DNA from 3 places in the Neorhizobium sp. T7_12 genome. Region 1 is predicted to be linked to each of the others. Evidence: predicted binding sites of a transcription regulator. Region 1 holds the regulator's gene; each other region holds the start of a gene.
What was found. The regulator LexA, encoded in region 1, represses DNA repair genes until DNA is damaged. The targets are predictions, from matches to a motif close to TGTTCNNNNTGTGTTCNG.

Region 2: a site for LexA is predicted at 4,944-4,961, ahead of C5J26_RS17010 (sel1 repeat family protein). Genes of this name have one in related genera too.
Region 3: a site for LexA is predicted at 5,867-5,884, ahead of uvrA (excinuclease ABC subunit UvrA). Genes of this name have one in related genera too.

The regions. Positions count from the first base shown of each region.
Region 1 covers NZ_PVBK01000002.1:400,405-408,426, forward strand. The annotation lists gene C5J26_RS07940 (LpxI family protein) at 1-737, shown strand, start outside; gene lpxB (lipid-A-disaccharide synthase) at 737-1,915, shown strand; gene gltA (citrate synthase) at 1,947-3,236, opposite strand; gene C5J26_RS07955 (ComEC/Rec2 family competence protein) at 3,524-6,046, shown strand; gene lexA (transcriptional repressor LexA) at 6,027-6,746, opposite strand; gene C5J26_RS07965 (VOC family protein) at 6,947-7,819, shown strand; gene kdsA (3-deoxy-8-phosphooctulonate synthase) at 7,824-8,022, shown strand, end outside.
Region 2 covers NZ_PVBK01000007.1:49,486-57,507, reverse strand. The annotation lists gene C5J26_RS17035 (aldolase/citrate lyase family protein) at 1-32, opposite strand, end outside; gene C5J26_RS17030 (NAD(P)/FAD-dependent oxidoreductase) at 44-1,273, opposite strand; gene C5J26_RS17025 (PilZ domain-containing protein) at 1,556-1,909, shown strand; gene C5J26_RS17020 (LysR family transcriptional regulator) at 2,251-3,114, shown strand; gene C5J26_RS17015 (pyridoxal phosphate-dependent aminotransferase) at 3,192-4,301, shown strand; gene C5J26_RS17010 (sel1 repeat family protein) at 4,489-4,755, opposite strand; gene C5J26_RS17005 (DUF2147 domain-containing protein) at 5,294-5,632, shown strand; gene C5J26_RS17000 (hypothetical protein) at 6,206-6,424, shown strand; gene C5J26_RS16995 (hypothetical protein) at 6,511-6,780, shown strand; gene C5J26_RS16990 (hypothetical protein) at 6,867-7,082, shown strand; gene C5J26_RS16985 (hypothetical protein) at 7,169-7,435, shown strand; gene C5J26_RS16980 (hypothetical protein) at 7,522-7,776, shown strand.
Region 3 covers NZ_PVBK01000001.1:1,167,982-1,176,003, forward strand. The annotation lists gene C5J26_RS05750 (NAD(P)H-hydrate dehydratase) at 1-874, shown strand, start outside; gene C5J26_RS05755 (DUF72 domain-containing protein) at 871-1,683, opposite strand; gene C5J26_RS05760 (TIR domain-containing protein) at 1,705-2,157, opposite strand; gene C5J26_RS05765 (hypothetical protein) at 2,300-2,821, opposite strand; gene uvrA (excinuclease ABC subunit UvrA) at 2,826-5,747, opposite strand; gene C5J26_RS05775 (single-stranded DNA-binding protein) at 5,995-6,558, shown strand; gene C5J26_RS05780 (HPP family protein) at 6,608-7,756, opposite strand; gene C5J26_RS05785 (MarC family protein) at 7,862-8,022, opposite strand, start outside.

The sequences.
Region 1 (8,022 bases):
GCTTCGATGGTTTTGAAGCGGTCTCCGTCGGCGTCGGCGATCTTTCGGCGATCGAACGCCTGTTTCGCGACAAGGGCATCACCCGTGTCATCCTGTCGGGCGGCGTTGCCCGAAGGCCCGACTGGCGCGACATCCATCCGACCTTCCGCACGATCCTGAAAGTCCCCTCGGTTGTCCGCACGCTTCTTTCCGGCGGCGACGATTCGGTGCTGCAGATGGTCATCAAGCTCATCGAGGCGATGGGCTGCGAAGTGCTGGGCGCCCACGACATCGTGCCCGGCCTGCTTGCAAGGACCGGACCGCTTGGCGCCCATGCGCCCTCCGAGGACGATCGCCGCGATATCGACCGGGCGTCCGAAGCCGCCAAGCGTCTCGGCGAGCTCGATATCGGCCAAGGCGCGGTCAGCGTCGGCGGACGTGTCGTGGCCTTGGAAGGCGTCGAGGGCACCGACCGGATGCTGGAGCGGGTGACGGCATTGCGCGCCGAGGGCCGCATCTCCGCCCGCCGCAAGGGCGTGCTCGTCAAGCTCTGCAAACCGCAACAGGATATGCGTGCCGATCTGCCGACGATCGGCCCGTCGACCATCGAAAACGCCATCAAGGCCGGTCTCGCCGGCATCGCCGTGGAGGCGGGCCGCGCCTTGGTGCTGGAAGAAGCGAAGATGATTGCCGCGGCCGATGCTGCCGGTATTTTCGTCTGCGGCATCGATCCCGGCCTGCCGCAAGGAGGATTGTGATGGTCAAGACCTTGAAGGTCGGCGTCATAGCCGGCGAAGTATCCGGCGATCTTCTCGGCGGCGATCTGCTTGCGGCCCTGAAGGCAGCTCATGACGGCCCGGTCGAACTCGTCGGCGTCGGTGGCGAGGCGTTGGAGGCACAAGGCCTTACCTCGCTCTTCGACTTTTCCGAACTGTCGATCATGGGGCTGACACAAGTGATCGCCCGCTTGCCGAAGCTGATCAAGCGGATTAGCCAGACGGCGGCCGCCATGATTGCAGCCAGGCCGGATGTGCTGATCATCATCGACAGCCCCGATTTCACCCATCGGGTCGCCAAGAAGGTGCGCGCTGCGCTGCCGGACCTGCCGGTCGTCAACTACGTCTGCCCGAGCGTCTGGGCGTGGAAGGAATATCGCGCCAAGGCGATGCTTCCCTATGTCGACCATGTCCTGGCTGTGCTGCCGTTCGAGCCTGAGGCCATGAAGCGTCTCGGCGGGCCGGAAACCACCTTCGTCGGTCACCGTCTGACAGCCGACCCGTCGCTCCTCAAGGTCCGCGGCATCCGGGCCGGGCGCCCGGTGAAGGAGCCGGGGGAAGAAAAGACGATCATGCTTCTGCCGGGCTCCCGTTCGGCGGAGATCAAGGTGCTGCTGCCGATCTTCGGCGAGGCGGCCCGCGAGTTCGTTGCGCGCAACGGGCCGACCCGATTCGTGCTGCCGACGGTTCCACGGCAGGAAAAGCTGGTGCGCGAGATCGCCGCCGGTTTCGAGATCAAGCTTGAGATCACCGCCGATGCGGACGGCAAATGGGCGGCCTTTGCCGAGGCCGATGCAGCACTTGCAGCCTCCGGAACGGTGATCCTCGAACTCGGCCTGGCCGGAATCCCGGTGGTTTCGGCCTACAAGGCCGACTGGCTGATCACCATGCTCGCAAAACGCATCAAGACCTGGTCCGGCGCCCTGCCGAACCTGATCGCCGATTATGTCGTCGTGCCGGAATACGTCAACGAGGTGGTGCGGCCGGCAAGCCTCTGCCGCTGGGCCGAGCGGCTTTCGGCCGATACGATGCAAAGGCGCGCCATGCTGGAGGGCTTCGACCTCACCTGGGAGCGCCTGCAGGTGCCCGTGCCGCCGGGCGAAGCGGCCGCCGGCATCGTTCTTCAGGTTCTGGACACAAAAAAACCCGGTCGTCTCTGACCGGGTTTTTTTGTTGGGTGTCGCTTGCGGATTAACGCTTGGAAACCGGGATGTAGTCCCGCTGCGCTTCACCGGTATAGAGCTGACGCGGGCGGCCGATGCGCTGCTGCGGATCTTCGATCATTTCGGCCCACTGGGCGATCCAGCCGACGGTACGGGCGAGAGCAAAGAGCACGGTGAACATGGTGGTGGGGAAGCCCATCGCCTTCAGCGTGATACCCGAATAGAAGTCGATATTCGGGTAGAGTTTCTTCTCGATGAAATACTCGTCGGTGAGCGCGATGCGCTCGAGTTCCATCGCGACCTGCAGGAGCGGATCGTCCTTGTGGCCGAGTTCGCCGAGCACTTCATGCGTGGTCTTCTGCATGATCTTGGCGCGCGGATCGTAGTTCTTGTAGACGCGGTGACCGAAGCCCATCAGGCGGAACGGATCGTTCTTGTCCTTGGCGCGGGCGATGTATTCCGGGATTTTGTCGACCGAGCCGATTTCCGTCAGCATGTTGAGCGCTGCTTCGTTGGCGCCGCCGTGGGCCGGGCCCCAGAGGCAGGCAATGCCGGCCGCGATGCAGGCGAACGGGTTGGCGCCCGAGGAACCGGCGAGGCGGACCGTCGAGGTCGAAGCGTTCTGCTCGTGGTCGGCATGCAGGATGAAGATGCGGTCCATGGCGCGCGACAGCACCGGGTTGACCACATACTCTTCGCACGGAACGGCAAAGCACATGCGCAGGAAGTTCGACGCATAGTCCAGGTTGTTCTGCGGATAAACGAAGGGTTGGCCGATATGGTACTTATAGGCCATTGCGGCAAGCGTCGGCATCTTGGCGATCATGCGCAGCGAAGCGACCATGCGCTGGTGCGGGTCGGTGATGTCGGTCGAGTCATGATAGAAGGCGGACAGAGCCCCGACGCAACCGCACATGACGGCCATCGGATGGGCGTCGCGGCGGAAGCCGGTGAAGAAGCGGCTCATCTGCTCATGCACCATCGTGTGATGGGTCACGCGATAGTCGAAGTCCTTCTTCTGCGCAGCGGTCGGCAGTTCCCCGTAAAGCAGCAGATAGCAGGTTTCCAGGAAGTCGCCATGCTCGGCCAGCTGTTCGATCGGATAACCGCGATGCAGCAGGATGCCCGCGTCGCCGTCGATATAGGTGATCTTGGATTCGCAAGACGCCGTCGAGGTGAAGCCCGGGTCGTAGGTGAAGGTGCCGGTGTGTTTGTAAAGAGCGCCGATATCGACCACGTCCGGACCGATGGTGCCCGACTTGACCGGCAGATCGACTTTTCTGTCACCGATTACCAGATTTGCGCTTGTATCCGTCATGCTGATCCTCCAACCTTTTGGCGGCATGGCGCCCAAAAAGCGCCACAAGAATTAAGCGTCCACAGTTTAGCTATATGATCCGAAAGCTGATGCCAAGCTGTCGTGACGGCATTTTGTGCAGCGCGAAAAAATATTGGGCAGCGGCTTTTGCTTGGATGTCCAACTTCCTGTTGCAGGCCTTTTTCGCGCCTCGGAATTCCCGATATTTAACCGTTGGTTGACGGCCGGGGAGGAAGCGCGCAGGTTGCATTGCCGCATGTCTGGCGGTTGGGCGAACAGAGCGTTTCATGCCGGAGGAAGATGCATTTCCGACGCATGCCGAGGCAGGGAAGCTGATATCCCGGCCGCCGGATCTCCGCATAAACGGAGGAGCATCCGACTCGGTCAAGGTCCGGGACCTAGCCGAGCTTTTTCCCGCGATCGAACGCAGCCCGCCGGTTCACACGTCAGACGGGTCCGTTCGCCGCTCGACGATCCGACGCCTCGACCGGCTGCGGCGCCGTCTCCCGGTCATGCTGGAAGAGGAGACGGTCTATGGCCATGGCTTCCTTTTTCTGCCCGTTATCGTCGGGGCAGGGGCCGCCTGTTGGTTTGTGCTGCCGCAGACCCCGGCTTTCTGGCCGTATTTCCTTCTTTTTTGCGTCTGCGCGATCTTTGTTGTCGTCTCGCGCTACCGGTCCGGTGCCACGCACCTGTTGCCGCTCGCTCTCGCACTCTTTCTCGCAGGCATGATGCTGGCGCAGTTCGAGACCTGGAGGCGGCCCACCGTCATTCTCGATACGCCGGTGACCACCGAGCTTGCCGGCGTGGTCGAGCGCAGGGAGATCGACGCCCAAGGGCGATGGCGTTATATCGTCCGCATCGAGCGGACCTCCAATCCGCAAGTCAGGCGCCCACCGCAGCGTGTATCGCTGCTCGCAAGGTCCCGCCATGAGCCGGCCCAAACCGGCGAGACGATCAGCGGCCGCGCTCGCATTTCACCCCCGTCCGGACCCGCCTTGCCGGGCCTCAACGACTTTGCCTTTTCTTCCTATTTCGACGGCATCGGTGCGGTCGGATTTTTCTATGGAGCGCCGAAAAAGCAGGCTGCTGTCCAATCAACCCGGAGCTGGATTGCGGAGGTCGAAACCCGGCTTTTCGATCTGCGCAGCGCAATCGCAACCCATATCCGGGTGACCGTGCCCGGAGATCCCGGCGCCTTTGCCGCGGCGATCGTCACCGACGAGCGCCGGGCAATTTCCGAAGACACCACCGAGGCGTTGCGACTGTCGGGCCTCGCCCATATCGTCGCCATTTCGGGGCTGAACATGGCGCTCGCCGCCGGCATCTTCTTTGTCGGCGTGCGCACGGTGCTTTCCGTCTTCACGGGCTTCGCGCAGGCCTATCCGGTCAAGAAGATCGCAGCACTCGGCGCGCTGATGATGGCGACGGCCTATTACCTGATCTCCGGTTTCGGCGTTTCCGCCGAGCGGGCCTATATCATGATGGCGATCATGCTCGTCGCGGTGCTTTTCGATCGGCCATCGATCAGCCTGCGCAATGTCGCGCTGTCCGCCCTGGTCATCATCGCCATGTCGCCCTCGGAAATATTGGGGCCGAGCTTCCAGATGTCGTTTGCCGCCACCGCCGCCCTGGTCGCCGGCTACGCACTCTGGAAACACAGGGCAGAACGCCGCGATCCCGAACCTCTGCCACTCCATCACCCCGTGGTGACGCCGGTGCTGGCATCCTGGAATTTCGCGGCCGGCATCTTCGTGACGTCGCTGATCGGCGGCATCTCGACCGCCATGTTTTCGGTCGAGCATTTCCACCGTATCGCCACCTACGGCCTTGCCGCCAATCTCGCCGCCATGCCGATCATCTCCTTCGTGGTCATGCCGGCGGGGCTGGCCGGCATGCTGCTGATGCCGTTCGGCCTCGATGCGCCCTTCATGAAGCTCATGGGCCTCGGCCTGGAGTGGGTGATCGCCATCGCCAAACACGTCGCCGCCTGGGGCGGCGATGTCGGCATAGGGCGACAGCATCCCTGGTTCCTAGCTGTCTCGACGGCAGGTTTCCTGCTGCTGACGCTCATGAGGACGAGACTGAGGCTGATAGGCCTGCCGCTGTTGGTGACCGCTCTACTGCTTTCCTGGCAGGAGCGGTCGATGTCCCTGCCGGATATCCTGATCTCGGAAGACGGGGCGATGGTAGCACTTCTAGACGGAGAAGGGGTCGCCACCAATCGCGCCCGCCCGCCCGACTTCGTCTACGGCCAATGGAAAAGGGCGCTTCTGCTCGGCGATCCGACCAAGCCTGAAATGTCGCCATCCAGGGACAAGCCACCCGACGACAAGCCGCCCGGCGACAAGCCGCCCGGCGAGAGAACCAAAGAGCGCCCCGAACTGACCCCGCAGCAACTCGAAACGGCAAAGTCGAGGATAAAACAGGCGCCTGCCGGCCGCTTCACCTGCAAGCCGACGGCCTGGTGTGCGGCAAGCACGGGCAAGGGCATCGTTATCGTTGTCGAGGACGGCCGTTATGCGGGTGCCGCCTGCGACGCCGCCAGTCTTGTCATTGCGCCGCGTGCCCGCTTCGACCAATGCCGGTCCGGCGCCCTGATGATCAACGGTGCCACGCTTCGCAAGACGGGTGCCCTGGAGATCTCCCTCAACGGCGCGACCGACATTCGGCGCTGGCAGATCCGTGCCGCCATGGCGGGCGCAGATCGTCCCTGGAGCCGGCACCGCCACTATGATTGGCGAAGCCAGGGTTTCGATAGTTCATTGCCGGAACCGCTCCGGCAGATGATCAGTGATACCGGCGGATGAGGCCGACGAGCTTGCCCTGGATCTTCACCCGGTCCGGCCCAAAGATGCGGGTCTCATAGGCTGGGTTGGCGGCTTCGAGGGCGATGGAGGCACCGCGGCGGCGGAAGCGCTTCAGCGTCGCTTCCTCGTCGTCCACCAGCGCCACGACGATGTCGCCCGGATTGGCCGTATTGCTGTTGCGGATGATCACGGTATCGCCGTCGAGAATGCCGGCCTCGATCATCGAATCGCCCTTGACCTCGAGCGCATAATGTTCGCCGGAACCGAGCATCTCGGCAGGCACGGCGATGTCATGCGTGTTGTTCTGGATCGCCGAGATCGGCACGCCGGCAGCGATGCGGCCCATGACCGGAACGGTGGTGGCGTTCGGTGAATCGTCGTTGGCGGCGGGTTTCTGAGGCGCCGCGACCGGCTGCGGTTTGCCGAGGCTGCCCTCGATGACGCTGGGCGAAAAACCGCGCCGTGGCTGCATGCTCGGCGAGTAGGCTTCCGGCAGCTTGATGACTTCGAGCGCCCGGGCCCGGTTCGGCAGGCGGCGGATGAAGCCGCGCTCCTCGAGCGCGGTGATCAGGCGGTGGATGCCGGACTTGGACGCGAGGTCGAGAGCATCCTTCATTTCATCGAATGACGGCGGGATGCCGGATTCCTTCATGCGTTCGTGAATGAACAGAAGCAATTCCTGTTGTTTGCGCGTGAGCATCTTTTGGCACCCTCAGAGTCGGAAACAAATCCAGAACGGACACTATATGTTCCATATGTGTTCTGCAAGTCCCTAAATTTCTGTGAAGTATGATGATTTTTTCTTCATAGATGCGTGCCAGATATCTCGAGCCACACCACTTGCGCGGCGCGAGCCCGCTGCCAAAGTAGCTTTGCGATTCCAATTCCGGGGGCCCTCGCGTGAATGCAAGACCAATCGATCATCTCGTGCTGCCGGTGGCGGGACTTACCGCTGCGCGTTCCCGGCTCACGAAGCTTGGTTTTACAGTTGCGCCCGACGCTTTTCATCCTTTCGGCACAGCCAATGCTTGCGTGTTCTTCTCGGATGGCAGCTACCTGGAGCCGCTGGCTCTTGCCAATCGCCGTCATGCAAGCGCTGCCGCCAAACGTGGCAACGTTTTTACCGCACGCGATCTGGCCTTCCGCAAGGGACGCGACAGGCAGGGCTTCTCGGCGCTCGTTGTCGCCACGCGCGACGCGATGGCCGATCACGCGCGTTTCAAGATGCGCGGCGTCTCGGCAGGCGACGTGCTGGAATTTTCCCGCGGGATGACCTTGGCCGACGGTTCCGAAACCCAGGCGAGCTTCCGGCTGGCTTTTGCCGGTGATGACCGGGCGCCCGACTTCCTGATGTTTTCCTGCCAGCGGATCAATCCCCTGCCGGCCGATCGCGGCGAACTGGAGCACCATTCCAATGCGGTCATGGGGCTGAGCAAGATCATCCTGTCGGCATCGGCGCCCTCCGATTTCGCACCCCTGGCCGAGCAGGTGCTGATGACGAAGGCCAAGCCAGAGGCTGCTTCGCTCGAGCTTGCGGCGGCAAATGCCCACATTCGCATCCTGCAGGATCACGAACTCGAGGCGGAATTCGCCCTGCCGCCGACGCCGGGTGCCGAGGGGCTGCGCGGCCGGGTGATCATCTTCAAGACGGCCGATCTTGCCGTGACAGAGATCACCCTTGCTGCTAATGACGTCGCATTCGTCCGCCGGGAGGGCCGTGTTCTCGTCTCGGCGGCGCCCGGCCAGGGTGTTTTGTTCGGCTTCGAGGAATAGGTTCATGGAAGTTACCGCAAATTCCAGCGTCTCCGTCGGCGAGGGAGACGGCAAGGTGGTTTTCGCGCAGGACGCAAAACTGTCGCTGATCGCCGGTCCCTGCCAGATGGAAAGCCGCGACCACGCCTTCATGATGGCAGGCGCGCTGAAGGAACTCTGCGGCAAGCTCGGTATCGGCCTCGTCTACAAATCCTCCTACGACA
Region 2 (8,022 bases), on a different contig from region 1:
GCCGCCTTGAAGTGATTCTTCGGAGACGGCATGGCGTTTCCCTTCAGGAGAGGAGCTGTTTCAGGTCGGCGGCCGGATCGGCGAGGATGGCGCGGCTCGGTTCGATGCCGCTGTCGAGCAGCTTCTTGCCGCTCACATAGGCCTTGGCATCGTTGATCGCGTCGACGGCGATGAAGCGGCCCTCGCGGAAATACCAGATCGACAGGCTTCCCTCGCGGGCGCCCTTGCGCACCAGCGTCTCGTCATATCCCATGTTGAAGCCGGCGATCTGCAGCTTCACATCGTACTGGTCGGACCAGAACCAGGGCTTTGCGTCATAGGGCGCCGAGCCGCCGGCAAGGATCGCCGCGGCGGCTTCCGCCTGGTCGACGGCGTTCTGTACCGATTCGAGACGGATGCGCTCGCCCTTCCAGGGCAGCATGGCGCAGTCGCCCATGGCGAAGATGGACGGATCCGAGGTGCGGGCGAACTCGTCGACGATCACGCCGTTGCCAACGTCGAGGCCACATTCCTGCGCCAGTTCGTCGTTCGGCTTGACGCCGATGCCGACGATGACGAAATCGACCTCGAGGGTGCTCCCGTCGGAGAGTTCAGCGGCGCGCACGTGTTTCCCTTCCGGGCCGCCTCCACCTACCAGGCGATGCAGGCCGGTCCTTTCGCGGATGATCACGCCGTGGCTGTCGTGAATGGCGCGCATCACGTCGGCGGTCTCTTTTGCAGCGACGCGCTGGAGGATGCGGTCGGCCATTTCGATCAACGTCACTTCGAGGCCGAGATGACGGGCGACGGCGGCCGCTTCGAGGCCGATATAACCGCCGCCTATAATAAGGAGCCGGCGGCCCGGCTTCATCTCGCCGGCGAGCAGGTCGGCATCGCGCTTGTCGCGTACGGTGAAGACGCCGTCGAGATCGCCGCCGACACTTGCCGGCAGCGTGCGCGGCGTCGAGCCGGTGGCGAGCGCCAGGGTGTCGTATTCAAGCACGGCACCGTCCTGCATACGGACGGACTTTGCCTTGCGGTCGATCTCCTCGACATAGGTCGAGAGCAGAAGCTCGACATCGTTTTCGGCAAACCAGGTTTCGGGCCGGAAGGTCAGCCGCTCGAACTCCATTTCGCCGAGCAGATATTTCTTGGAAAGCGGCGGGCGCTGGTAGGGGATCACGTTTTCCGAACCGATGATCGTAATCGGCCGCGCATCCTTCAGGGCCCGGAGTTTTGCAGCGAGCGCGAAACCCGCCTGGCCCGCACCAATTATCACCAACCTGCCCGTCACGTCTCGCTCCCCACACCGATCATGGTTTCGTTGATAGCACCACCAATCCGATCGCAAGGGGTATCCCCGCGACACTGGTCCGTCAACAACGCGACATGGCCGATTATGCGCAATGAGTTCGCAGCTGTCCCACACGGAAAGGAAAAACCGCCTCTACAGCGTTAAAACCGGGATTTGTCTCCAATATCCCCGCCGATCCGTCGCATTTTATCATTCCGTTTCAGAATGTGTCAGCGGAGGAGGAATATAGTCACAGAGTAGGAATGAAAACGGGAGGGTGTGATGCCCTTGACTATGGACCAGGACACCAGAAAAGACGGCCCGCGCGACCGGGCCTTCGAGAAGTTCACGATCGACCGCCCCGGCAAGGTCATCCTTGTCGGCCATCATCTCAGCACCAAAACCAGCTTCCGCTGCCTGATCCGCAGCATCTCGCTCTACGGTGCGGAAATCGAGGTCGGCCCGACCCTGCCGATGCCGAACAACTTCTTCCTCGAAATCCTCGGCATCCATGACGACATCGGATGCACGGTGATCCGCCGCGAAGAAGAGAAGGTCACCGTCGGCTTCAACATGCTGATCGACGCCGAGTTTCTGCATCACGTGATCCGGCTGAGCTTCGAGACGAGTCATTGACGGGCAGATAGTCCCGCGGTCGGGGGACCTTTTCCTCCCGCTTATGGCCGCCGCTCGCCAGCCGCGACAGAAACGGCACGACCCACAGCAGCCCAGCCCATTCGGCACCCTCGAGGGGATCGGCCATCGGATGCCGAAGCCCGTTCAGGCAGCACCTGTCCTTTCCCTTGTTCAGCTGTTCCCAAAGTCTCACCCAGTTGAGAAGCATGGCGGTCACTCCATCTATGATGCGATGCCATCGAGCTAGTGATTTGCCGCTCGGCTTGTAGACGCGCCGGCGAAAGCTGCTTTTCATCCATGAACGATGGGAAGATCACCGGTGAAACGATATGGTGCCTGATATGACGGACGCGGGCTGGGACGATCTCAAACTGTTCCTGCATGTGGCGAGCGAAGGGGGCTTGAGCGGCGCCGCCGCCCGCACGGGCCTCAGTGCCCCGACGATCGGTCGGCGGATGCTGGCGCTCGAGCGGGCAACCGGCCGGACCCTGTTCGTGCGCAGCCAGCAGGGCTATCGGCTGGCGCCGGATGGAGAAACGCTGCTCGAACACGTCCGCGCCATGCAAAGGACCGCTGACAGCATTGCCGACTGGAACGCGCAGGCCTTTGCCATGCCGATCGTCTCGATCGGCGCCGATGCCTGGCTTTCCGGTTACATCGGCGAGCACACGCCGGAGATCAGGGGCAGAGAGGACCGGTTCCGGCTCTGCTGCAAGTCTTTGCACAAGGGCGTCGATTTCACCTATCGCGAGGCGGATATCGGGATCGTCGCCCGGAGGCCGGAATCGGGCAATGTGGCGATCCGCCGATCGGTCGTCGTCGCACACTCTATATATAGGGCGAAGAGCCTTGCCGAAGACGAGACCATGCCCTGGGTTTCGCTCGGCACCGACAACTCCCATTCCCCGGCCGATAAATGGGTGTTCCAGAATCACGAGGCCGATATTCGGACCTGGACCAATTCCCCGGATATCCTGCCGAGACTGATCGCCCGCGGCAACGGGCGCGGCGTGCTGCCGTGCTTCATCGGCGATTCCGTTCCCGGCCTGGTGCGCGAGGGCGGCATCATCGCAGAGCTCACCTATACAATGTGGATCGTCGCCAATGACGACGACCGGCACCGGCCGGAGGTACGTCAGGTCATCGAAAGGCTCGGCGCGCTTTTCAAACGGGAGGCGAAAAGATTTAGCGGCGATCAAGCCTAATCGAGCCCAAGCAGACTTGCATGCCGGTGAATCGATCCTATTGTGTGCCGGTTTTAAAAGAACCGGAACTGAAGTCCATGCCCGCATTCTCGCGCTTTACGCCGCTGATCAGCGCCCTTCCCGCCACCGTCCCCTTCGTCGGGCCCGAGGCCATCGAGCGCAATCGCGGCCTCATGGTGAAGGCTCGCATCGGCGCCAATGAAAACGGCTTCGGCCCTGCGCCTTCCGTCATCGAGGCGATCAGTGCTGCGGCGACAAGCACCTGGAAATATGCGGATCCGGAAAATTTCGAACTGAAGCAGGCGCTCGCCGCGCATCTGCGCTGTCAGATCAACAACATTGCCGTCGGCGAAGGCATAGACAGCCTGCTCGGGCTAATCGTGCGGATGGTGATCGAGCCGGGCATGCCGGTCGTCACCTCGTTCGGCGCCTATCCGACGTTCAACTTCCACGTGGCCGGCCATGGCGGCCGGCTGGTGACGGTGCCTTACGTCGACGACCGCGAAAACCTCGACGGGCTGTTGGAAGCCGTTCGCCGTGAAAACGCGCCGCTGGTCTATTTCGCCAATCCCGACAATCCGATGGGAAGCTGGTGGGATGCCGACAGCATCGTCGCTTTTGCCAAGGCGCTGCCGGAAACCTGCCTGATGATTCTCGACGAAGCCTATTGCGAGACAGGCCCGGCCGGCGCGACGCCCGATATCGCCGCCCTGATCGACCGGCCGAACATCATCCGCACCCGGACCTTCTCAAAGGCCTACGGCATGGCCGGCTCGCGGGTGGGTTATGCGATCTCGACGCCCGGCACTGCTGAGGCCTTCGACAAGATCCGCAATCATTTCGGCATGAACCGGATCGGTATCGCCTCGGCACTCGCGGCGCTGAAAGACCAGGCCTACCTCTCCCAGGTGATCGGGCAGATCAAGGCCTCGCGGGACCGGATCGCGGCAATCGCTGAAACCAACGGACTGAAGCCGCTGGCGTCCGCCACCAATTTCGTGGCGATCGATTGCGGCCGCGACGGCGCCTATGCACGCTCGATCGTCGATGGGCTGATGGAGCACGGAGTTTTCATCCGCATGCCGGGTGTTGCGCAGCTCAACCGCTGCATCCGCGTCAGCACGGGCCCGGAATCGGACATGGCACTGTTCGAAGAAGCTCTGCCGAAGGTGCTGAAGGGCCTATAGGTTATACGAAAAACGACCGCGCCGGCCTTGTTCCTGCCGGTCGCGGTCTCAATTTCCGGCGATCGTCCCCGTCTAGACCGACCGCCCTGTCTCCCAATCCCTCATGGGTGCTGTCTTTTGGATTGTTCTCCCGCCGGCCCTCTTGCGGGGCCGGTCAATTCGTTGACCACGGCGCTCCTGAAGGCGCTCAGTGCATGGTCATCCATTCGCGAGCGGCGCGGAGTGCTGCGGCCAGTTGCATCTTGCTCATCGTCTGAGCGAGGTCGGCGCGCAATTCGGCGGCGCGATCGGAGCCTTTGATCGCGGCAATGTTGAGCCATTTGTGTGCGGAGATCAGATCGACGTCGCAACCACGACCGGTCGCATACATCAGGCCCATTTCGCAGAAAGTGTCAGCGCGGGTTTCGCCACCCATGGTGGCCATTCCGGAATTGTTCATTTCAAAGCGTGCCATCGGTTTGATCCCTGTTAAAGCCTGTTGTTCGTCGTCTGCCCTGTTTTTGCCCTTTCGGGCTCCATCCGGATCACCGTCTTCAAGCGGCTGTTTCGATCCTTCCGGCCGGCGATTTTTTCCGCTCGTTTGATGACTTCACTATGCGCCCAACCTTCCAAAAGACGCCTAAAAAGCATGATTAATTCAACGAAAACAAAGTTCAAACGCTTCGTAAATTTGAGTTTTTGTTAAACATGGGATGCCTTGCATTTTAAGGAATTTGCGGAGATTTTTACGAAAAGTTTAGAAAACGATTTAAACCGATCGCTAACTACGAATACGGTTCGGTTCGGTGAACCTGTCTCCAGGGCTGTGGAAAGCCCCGGCCTTCCCGAGCGCTGAAATTCTGCCATATCGGGCCCAAACTCATATTTACCTTTACGTGTGCGTAAGATAAATTTCGGCACGAGTTCGTCCAGAGGGGTGCGAACTGGAGGAAACCGCGCCGTCTGTCTGCTCTCGAAGAGCTCAGCGGCGGAAGCGAAGGAGGAGAACAATCATGATGCGCAGACTGATGCTTGTTGCCGTGCTGGCACTTGCCGCGACCGGAGCCCGGGCCGCAGAGCCGATCGAAGGCAATTGGAAGACCGCCAGCGGCGAGACCGCGGTGATCGGCAAATGCGGCACCGCCTATTGCGTGACGCTGAAGACCGGCAAACATTCGGGCAAGCAGATCGGCAAGCTCTCCGGCAAGGACGGTGAATATAGCGGCGAGATCACCGATCCCGCGGAGGACAAGACCTATAGCGGGTCCGGCTCGGTCAACGGCAATTCGCTTAAGATGAAGGGCTGCGTCCTCGCCATCCTTTGCAAGTCGCAGACGTGGACCCGCCTCTAAGCCGATCGCCCGAATATCGTCCCATATAAGAAGTGCAGAAATGGCCGCGCCGGCAACGGCACGGCCATTTTTGGTTTCCAACCGTCAAGAGGTGCCTGAATATTTTGCTGCGCCGCATCAAGAAAAGGCAATTTGATCACGCGAACGGCATCGATTTGGGGCGTAAAAATTCGCGAAATTTCAATGTCACAGTTTTGTGAAAAGCTTGAATACCTATTGAACACTATTTACGCCACATAAAAGCCTCGAAAATGACATGATTTCCCGAAAATTACACGCAGTCGGTGCAATTCTTTTTCGAACCATATATCACACTGATTTCACTTATTAATTATCTTACCAAATCGTAACTTAATCGATTTATTCGTGGCTTTTTCCGAGAAATAACCACGATAAGCACGTTTTACGTGCATTTTTTCCAAGCAGTTTTCGCTGTCAACGTTTCGTTGACAGCAGTCGCCGAAATGGGGGGCTTCCGGATCGAACCGATCGGTCCGATATCAGCATCGCAAACAGAAATTCACTCTGGTTCGGACCCAAGACCGAACCGAACATAACCTAAGGATAAAGACAATGACCAAGCTCACTTCCGCATTCGCCGCAGCCCTCATCGCTTCGGCCTCGTTCGCTTCCGTCGCCCTCGCTGAAGGCGACTATTACGAAGGCGCCTCCAAGGCTTCCGCCACCGTCGACCACGTTCAGACCGGCAGCATTGCTCAGGATCAACAGAACCAGATCCCGGCTCCGATCGGTCGCGGCGACTACTACGACGGCGCAAACCGCCCGAACTAACCGCAGCTCATTCAAAATACCGAAACAATCTCCGCAGGCCAGGTCGCAAACTAAAAGCCGCGGAACACTCTGAAGGGACTACCACCATGACTAAGATCACTTCCGCTATCGCCGCAGCCCTTATCGCTTCGGCTTCGTTCGCTACCGCCGCTCTAGCTGAAGGCAACTACTACGAAGGCGCTACTCCGCCGTCGGCCGGCCAGCAGCACCCGGCAACACATCAGAAGGCCCAGGGTTCGGCCAGCTACGGCTACACGGGCTCGGTCTCCAACGCCCAGGGTTCGAACCAGTCGTTCGACGGCACAGTCATCCTGAACCGTGGCGACTACTACGAAGGCGCAGTTCGTCCGAACTAACTGCAGCTCATTCAAGACACCAAAACAATCTCCGCAGGCCAGGTCGCAAACTGAAAGCCGCGGGTAACTCTGAAGGGACTACCACCATGACCAAGATCACTTCCGCTATCGCCGCAGCCCTTATTGCTTCGGCTTCGTTCGCTTCCGTCGCCCTCGCTGAAGGCGACTACTACGAAGGCGCCTCCAAGGCTTCCGCTACCGTCGACCACGTTCAGACCGGCAGCATCGGCCAGAAGGTTGATGCCCAGAAGGCCGACGTCAACAGCGGCGACTATTTCGACGGCGCAAACCGCCCGAGCTAATCGCAGCTCATTCAAGATACCGAAACAATCTCCGCAGGCCAGGTCGCAAACTCAAAGCCGCGGGTAACTCTGAAGGGACTACCACCATGACCAAGATCACTTCCGCTATCGCCGCAGCCTTCATCGCTTCGGCTTCCTTCGCCACCGCCGCTCTCGCCGATGAAGGCGACTATTACGAAGGTGCACAGCCCACCCAGCAGGCTCAGTCCGTCCATGGCGCCCGCGTCGACAGCTTCGGCTACACCGGTTCGATCGCTCGCGCCAAGGGTTCCGACCAGTCGAACCAGTCGTTCGACGGCACCGTCATCCTGGACCGTGGCGACTACTACCAAGGCGCAGTTCGTCCGAACTAACCGCCTCCTATTCAAGATATCGCACATATGTCCGCAGGCCGGGTCGCAAACTCACTGCCGCGGGCAACTCTGAAAGGCATAAGACAATGACAAAGATGACTTCCGCCCTCGCCGCAGCGCTGATCGCTTCGGTTTCGTTCGCCGGTGCAGCACTTGCTGAAGGCGACTACTACCAGGGCACCCAGAAGACCGGACCTGCCACAACCATCGATCGCCTGAACACCGGCAGCATCGATCGCCAGGACGGCAAGCTTCCGTTCAACAATGGCGGTGGCCGCGATAACCGTGCTTCCGACCTGGACAGCGGCGACTACTACAGCGGCGTCAACCGCCCGAACTAACCCTGAAGTTCGTTCACCATCGATAGCCGCACAGAGCCCTGCCCGGTGCGGGATCAAACAGACAGCAAACATACGAAAAAAATGAAATACCAGCCGCGCGAGCGGCTGGTATTCGCAGTTCATTCAAGACACCGATTGGAAAGACGGGTCGCAATCGTCTTTCCGGTGCGTGATGGCCGGACTCTGAAACCAGCCATCGAGTTCAAGATTAAGTGAAGCTTTTCCACGAATCAATCACGTTGATGC
Region 3 (8,022 bases), on a different contig from region 1:
CGATATCGGCATTCCGGCTCGCATTATCCGTGAGGTTGCCGGCGGGACGAAGGAAAACGGCCCCTCGCTTTGGCGCGAACTCCTGGCTGAACCGGGGAGCGAGACCCATAAATACCGCCGCGGACATCTGGCCGTGTTTTCCGGGGAGGCCGGCAAGACCGGAGCGGCTCGGCTTTCGGCGACGGCGGGCCTGAAGGCAGGGGCAGGGCTGGTGACCGTCGGTTCGCCGAGCGCCGCCATGCCGGTCAACGCAGCCTCGCTGACTGCGATCATGCTGCATCCGGTCGATACGGTGAAAGATCTGGAAAACTGGCTCGGTTCGGCAAAACTCGCCGCCTTCGTGCTCGGACCAGGATTTGGCATCGGCAAGAAGGCGAGGCAGTTCGCGCTGGCGCTGAAGGATCGCCCGCTGGTGCTCGACGCAGACGGGATCACCTCCTTCAAGGAAAAGCCTGCGGACCTGTTCGAGGCCTTTGCCGGCTGGGAGCCCCATCTGGTGCTGACGCCGCACGAGGGCGAATTCGCCCGCCTGTTTCCCGACATCGCCGCGGATGACAACCTGAGCAAGGTGGAAAAGGCGGTGAAGGCCGCGAACCGAGCCCACGCTGCCATTGTCTACAAGGGCGCCGATACGGTGATCGCCAGCCCCGACGGACGCGCCTATATCAATACCAACGGGCCGCCGTGGCTCGCGACTGCCGGTTCCGGCGACGTTCTGGCCGGCGTGATTGGCGCGTTACTCGCCCAAGGCATGCCCGCCTTCGAGGCAGCCGCGGCCGGCGTCTACCTGCATGGCGAAGCCGGCAAGCGGGCGGGCAGGGGCATGACGGCCGAAGATCTCGCCGTCCATGCCGGCATCTTCCTGGATCCCTAGCTTCGGCTTTCCAGGAGTTCGCGCATGGCCATCGCGCCATAGGGCGCGTTCACCTTGCCCTCGTGGATGAAGAAGGCGAAGACGTCGCGCGGCTCCTTCTTCGGCTTGTGTTTGTCATCGACCAGCGGCAGGTCGTCCGGCACGCTGCCTTCTGCCCAGGTTTCCAGCCTTTTCGCCCAGGCTTTCATATCCTCTTCTGCATAACAGGTCTTGATGTCGTCCGACCCCTTCTGCAGGCGCGCGTAGACGAAATCCGCCGTGACATCCGCGATCATCGGATAGTCGAAATGATCGGCACAGACGGGCGCGATGTTGTATTTCGAAAGCAGAGCGATGAATTCCGGCACCTTGAACGTGTCGTTGCGGACCTCAACCACATGGGTCAGCTTCAGCCCGTCCAGCTTGTTCGGCAGCAATTTCAGGAAGGCCTCGAAATCATCCGCTTCGAACTTCTTGGTCGGCGCGAACTGCCAGAGCAACGGCCCGAGATGGTCGCCAAGCTCGGTCAGGCCCTGGGTCAGGAATTTCTCAATCGATTCTCCCGCTTCGGCCAGGACCTTGCGGTTGGTGGTGAAGCGGCTCGCCTTCAGCGAAAAGATGAAGCCGTCCGGCACCTCCGATGCCCATTTGGCAAAGGTCTCGGGCTTTTGCGACCCGTAATAGGTGCCGTTGACCTCGATGACCTTCAGCTTGCTGGCCGCGTATTCGAGCTGTTTCTTTTTCGCCAGTTTTTCAGGATAGAATGTGCCTTCCCACGGCTCGAAGGTCCAGCCGCCGATGCCCGTGCGTATTGTGCCGGCTTTGGTCATGAATTCCCCCTCTAAGATCGATCATTTTTCAATCAAGGATTCTCGTTTCAGTACGTCCCTAATCTGCTCAAAGCAGGCAGCGATGTTTCCTTTCGGGAAGCGAATTTGCCCAAGACCAATGATATTTGAAAATTCTTCGCATCCATCCTCAAGAAGTACGATCGCCTTTCTCCATCCCAGGCGGCCCTGGAATAGGCCACATTCGTGAACAACGTTCTCGCGCGCACGGAAGGTGCCGTCATCACGGAGATCTTCTGCAGTCATAATAAGGAATGCAAACCCACATGAATCCAGCATATCTCGTAACCGCTCTTGCGTATTTAGACCGGCGGCTGAAATTCTATTGAACTCTTCGTACTCCAACCCAAGTTTATCTCGAACAAAGTCTTTTAAAATTCTCCATTGCTCTGACCGGCCGTGTCCAATGAAAATTCGATTTGAATTTATAACTGCAGAGAACGGTGCTGCCGTCAAAGTGACAATTCAATTATTCCTCGTAGGATTTTAGAAAGCTCTCTTGATTTTCGTAAATTCACATCAAAAGACTGGATCGCAGAAAAATATTGTACGTGAGCTGGTACAAAGCTACCTTTAGAAATCTCTTCTGAATCCCTCGTCATTCTTGGGGTTTCTTGGATTTGCTAGTGATATAGTCTGAGAATCTGAAAGGCGATATATCCTCATTAATTCGCTTCACATATCGCCCAACCGATCCAATGTTGGCAACTTCAAGTAACCCCAGTGCTTGGTCGCGGATATCTAAAAGATCAGAGGCAAGATCCTCCGCGTGACTATGGCATTCCTGAAGTATTCCTTCACCGATCTCGCCAAAAACAAACTTCTGTATTTCCGGCCTTGAATAGGTAATCCAGTTAGGATTGCGCGAGCCATTAAATCCCAGGACGAAGCCCCATTCCACGTCAAAACTACGGCCACCGGGAGGAGCTTCGAAATCTCGATAGTAGGTTGACGAGTGATCGCCGAACCACGACCGAGAATGTGCTGCTTCGAGCTGTTCTAATTTCGATTTATATAACTCAAGCCTTTCACCGCTCGTTGGCAGCAATTTTCTAGCCGCCAACTCTATGGCTCTGGCCTCGAAATCCTTGAGCCGTTCAAGCAATACAGCAATGTCCACAAGTCTACTCCGCCGCTTCGACCTTCTTGACCGGCCGCCGCTCCAGCAGTTCTTTCAGGAAATGGCCGGTATAGGACCGTTTTTCCTTGACGATCTGCTCGGGCGTGCCGGCCGCGATCACTTCGCCGCCGCCGGTGCCGCCTTCCGGGCCGATATCGATGATCCAGTCGGCCGTCTTGATGACCTCGAGATTGTGTTCGATAACCACCACGGAATTGCCCTGGTTCACCAGTTCCTGCAGCATTTCCAGAAGCTTGGCTACGTCGTGGAAATGCAGGCCGGTCGTAGGCTCGTCGAGGATGTAAAGCGTGCGCCCCGTCGAACGTTTCGACAACTCCTTGGCTAGCTTGACGCGCTGCGCCTCGCCACCCGAAAGCGTATTGGCCTGCTGGCCCACCTTGATATAGCCGAGGCCGACATCGAAAAGCGATTGCAGCTTGTCGCGCACCGCCGGCACCGCCGAGAAGAACTCGACGCCTTCCTCGACCGTCATGTCGAGCACGTCGGCGATCGACTTGCCCTTGAAGGTGACGTCGAGCGTCTCGCGATTGTAGCGCTTGCCGTGGCAGACGTCGCAGGTGACATAGACGTCTGGCAGGAAGTGCATCTCGATCTTGATGACGCCGTCGCCCTGGCAGGCTTCGCAGCGGCCGCCCTTGACGTTGAACGAGAAACGGCCCGGCTGGTAGCCGCGGGCCTTTGCCTCCGGCAAGCCGGCAAACCAGTCGCGGATCGGCGTGAAGGCGCCGGTATAGGTGGCGGGGTTTGAACGCGGCGTCCGACCGATCGGTGACTGGTCGATGTCGATCACCTTGTCGATATGTTCAAAACCGTCGATCCTGTCGTGCTCGGCCGGGATTTCGCGGGCGCCCATGACGCGGCGCGCGGCGGATTTGTAAAGCGTCTCGATCAGGAAGGTCGACTTGCCGCCGCCGGACACGCCTGTCACAGCGGTGAACACGCCGAGCGGAATGGCTGCCGTGACATTCTTGAGGTTGTTGCCGCGGGCGCCAAAAACCTTGATTTCCTTACCCTTTTTCGGCTTGCGGCGCTCGGCCGGTACCGGCACGCCGAGCTCGCCCGACAGATATTTGCCGGTCAGCGATTTCGGATTGGCCATCACCTCGTTGGGCGTGCCTTCGGCCACCACCTGTCCGCCATGGATGCCGGCTGCCGGGCCGATATCGACGACGTAGTCGGCACTCATGATCGCGTCTTCGTCATGCTCGACAACAATCACCGTATTGCCGATGTCGCGCAGGTGTTTCAGCGTGTCGAGCAGGCGGGCATTGTCGCGCTGGTGCAGGCCGATCGACGGTTCATCGAGCACGTAGAGCACGCCGGTCAGGCCGGACCCGATCTGCGAGGCAAGCCGGATGCGCTGGCTTTCGCCGCCGGAGAGCGTACCGGAATTGCGCGACAGGCTGAGATAATCGAGGCCGACATCGTTCAGGAACCGCAGGCGCTCGCGGATCTCTTTCAGAATGCGGACCGCGATTTCGTTCTGCTTGGCGTTCAACTGTTCCGGCAGCACCTCGAACCAGTCGCGCGCGATCCGGATCGACATCTCGGTGACCTGGCCGATATGCAGCTTGTTGATCTTTACGGCGAGTGCCTCCGGCTTCAGGCGATAGCCGTTGCAGGCCGGGCAGGGCGCCGCCGACATATACCGTTCGATCTCCTCGCGCGCCCAGGCGCTGTCGGTTTCCTTCCAGCGGCGCTCGAGGTTCGGCACGATGCCTTCGAAATTCTTGACCGTCTTGTAGGAGCGGGCGCCGTCGGCATAGTGGAATTCAATCTTTTCCTCGGTGCCTTCGAGGATGGCCCTCTGCGCCTCCGCAGAAAGCTCGTTCCAGCGGCTGGACAGCTTGAAATCGAAAACCTTGCCCAGTGCTTCGAGCGTCTGATTGTAATAAGGCGAGGTGGATTTCGCCCACGGCGCAATCGCGCCGTCGCGCAGCGTCCGGGCAGGCTCCGGCACGATCAGCGCTTCGTCCACCTTCTGCTGCGAGCCGAGCCCGTCGCAGGTGGGGCAGGCGCCAAAAGGATTGTTGAACGAAAACAGCCGCGGCTCGATTTCCGAAATCGTGAATCCGGAAACGGGGCAGGCGAACTTTTCAGAAAACAGCACCCGTTCGTGCGTCTCGTTGAGGGATTTGTTCGCGGATCCGCCGGCCGAAGTCTCTTCCGGCGGCAGCGGCTTGTCGGTGAACTCGGCGACCGCCAACCCGTCTGCCAGTTTCAGCGAGGTTTCAAGGCTGTCCGCCAGGCGCGCGGCAATATCGGAGCGGACCACGAGCCGGTCCACGACGATATCGATATCGTGCTTGTATTTCTTGTCGAGCGCCGGAACGTCGGCGATCTCGTAAAACTGGCCGTCGACCTTGACGCGCTGGAACCCCTTTTTCATCAGGTCGGCGAGTTCTTTTTTATACTCGCCTTTGCGCCCGCGGATCATCGGCGCGAGAATATAAAGACGCGTGCCTTCCTCGAAGGCGAGGATGCGGTCGACCATCTGGCTGACCGTCTGGCTTTCGATCGGCAGGCCCGTCGCCGGCGAATAGGGCACCCCGACGCGCGCAAAAAGCAGGCGCATATAGTCGTAAATTTCGGTGACAGTGCCGACCGTCGAGCGCGGATTGCGCGACGTCGTCTTCTGCTCGATCGAGATCGCCGGGGAAAGTCCGTCGATCTGGTCGACATCCGGCTTCTGCATCATTTCCAGAAACTGGCGCGCATAGGCCGAAAGACTTTCGACATAACGCCGCTGGCCTTCTGCGTAGATCGTGTCGAAGGCGAGCGACGACTTGCCGGAACCGGACAGGCCGGTCATGACGATCAGCGAATTGCGGGGCAAATCGAGATCGATCCCCTTCAAATTATGCTCGCGCGCACCACGTATGGAAATGCTCTTCAGTTCGCTCATCTTCATGCTCTCGGGAGGATCGAAGGCCCTTATGTAGTGATTGATCCACGACTGTCGAGACGAAACTGCTGCCATGCAACGCCGTTCCCGAGTCGGTTGACAGCACTATAGGAATAAAATAGAACAAATAAAGAACAAATTTGCCTGTGGATTAAAGATCGCAAAAGCCCAATGGCTGGGCCCGATGGGCTAGAGTGCCGCGATTGATTTTTGGTGCCGTTACCGGGCGGCAGATGAGGTGATGAATATGGCTGGTAGTGTGAACAAGGTAATCCTGGTGGGGAATGTGGGGGCTGATCCTGAAATCCGCCGGACGCAGGACGGCCGGCCGATCGCCAACCTTCGCATCGCCACGTCCGAAACCTGGCGCGATCGCAACAATGGCGAACGCCGCGAGAAGACCGAATGGCATACTGTCGTCGTCTTCAACGAAGGTCTCTGCAAGGTCGTCGAGCAATACGTGAAGAAGGGCGCCAAGCTCTATATCGAAGGCGCGCTGCAGACCCGCAAGTGGCAGGACCAGACCGGCAACGACCGCTATTCGACGGAAATCGTGCTTCAGGGCTTCAACTCGACGCTGACCATGCTGGATGGCCGCGGCGAGGGCGGCGGTGACCGTGCTGGTTTCGGCGGTGGCGGTGGCGGCGGCAATCGTGTCGGCAGCGATTTCGGCGGCAACGATTTTGGCGGCGGTGACGATTACGAGCGTCGGCCCGCTGCGGGCGGCGCGAGCCGCGGCGCTCCGTCCTCCGGCGGTCAGCCGGCCGGCGGCAATTTCTCGCGCGATCTCGACGACGACATCCCGTTCTGATCGGTCGGTCGGCATCGATTTATGAAACGGCAGCTGCCTGAATTATCGATCAGGCGGCCGCCTTGTCGGCGAGCATCGCGACCAGGACGTCCGTTTGCGAGAGAATGCCGACCAGTTTGTTGTTCTCCCGGGTTACCGGCAGGTAGTGCAGCCCCTCCTCGGCGAAGATGACGATAGCGTCCGCGATCGGCGTGGCCGGGCCAACCGTCCTGACCGGCGTCGTCATGATGTCCTTGACCGTGTCGTTCGGTGCGCTGGCGCCCGACAGAACGAGGCGCACACGTTGGGCAAAACCGATTTTCGGCCGGCCTCTCGTCCAGTTCGCCTTGTCGAGAAAATCTGTCTGGGTGACGATGCCAACCACTTCCGCCCTGTCGTTGGTGACCGGCAGGGCCTTGAAATGGTGGGCGCGCATCAGGTCGTGCGCCTCCTTCAGGGTATTGTCGGGTGCGACCGCCACCACATCGCGCGACATGATGCTGGCGCAATCGAGATGGCCGGCGCGCCGGCGATAGGAGCGCAGTTCCGTCCGCCGCAGGATGGTTTCGAGGTCGTCGCGGTCGATATCCAGGAATTCGTCGTATTCTTTCAGGACATCGTCGAGGTCGGCGGAGGTAAAGCCGATCCGCTGGATCGAGGCGGGATCGGTCGTGCCGTGATCGGCCGCCGTCGGCTTGGCCGCGTGCGGGTATCGACGTCCCGTCAGATTGTTGAAGGCCAGCGCGAGCAGCAGCAGGGCCAGCGAGTTGCCGGCGACGGGCCAGATCACGAAACCATATCCGAGTTGGTGGATGGCCGGCCCACCCAGCACCGCGGTCAACGCGATCGCCCCGCTCGGGGGATGCAGGCACCGAAGCGTCATCATCGAGGCGATGGCAACGGCGATTGCCACCGCCGAGGCCAGGAACGGATTGGTTATCAAAAGCGCGGCGGTCACGCCGACAAGGGCGGCGACGATATTGCCGCCAAGGATCGACCACGGCTGTGCGAGCGGGCTGGAAGGCACCGCAAACAACAGCACGGCCGAGGCCCCCATGGGGGCGACCAGCGCCGGAAGCGATGCATCTGCTTTCAAAGCCAGACTTCCCAGCAGTCCCGTCACCAGAATGCCCGCGAGCGCGCCAAGTGCGGCACGCAATCGTTCCTTGGGGCTGACGGGGGTGGCTTCCGGCAGGAGTCGGCGCAACATGCGGCGCATCATGGAGACCTTCGAGTGAGGTGAGATGAATCGCGTTTTAGCAGAAAATTCCGCTCTGTCGCCCAGGTCTTATCTAACGCTGGGTCCTACGCGAAGAGTGCGGGCCTAAAGATTGAAGGCCGACCGCACCCCGTCGACGACGAACTGAACGGAGAGCGCCGCGAGGATCACGCCGAGCAGACGGGTGAGGATCGCCCTTCCGGTGACCCCGAGGAAACGGTCGAGCCGTTCGGCGACCAGAAGCGTTGCGTAGACGAGCAGCATGA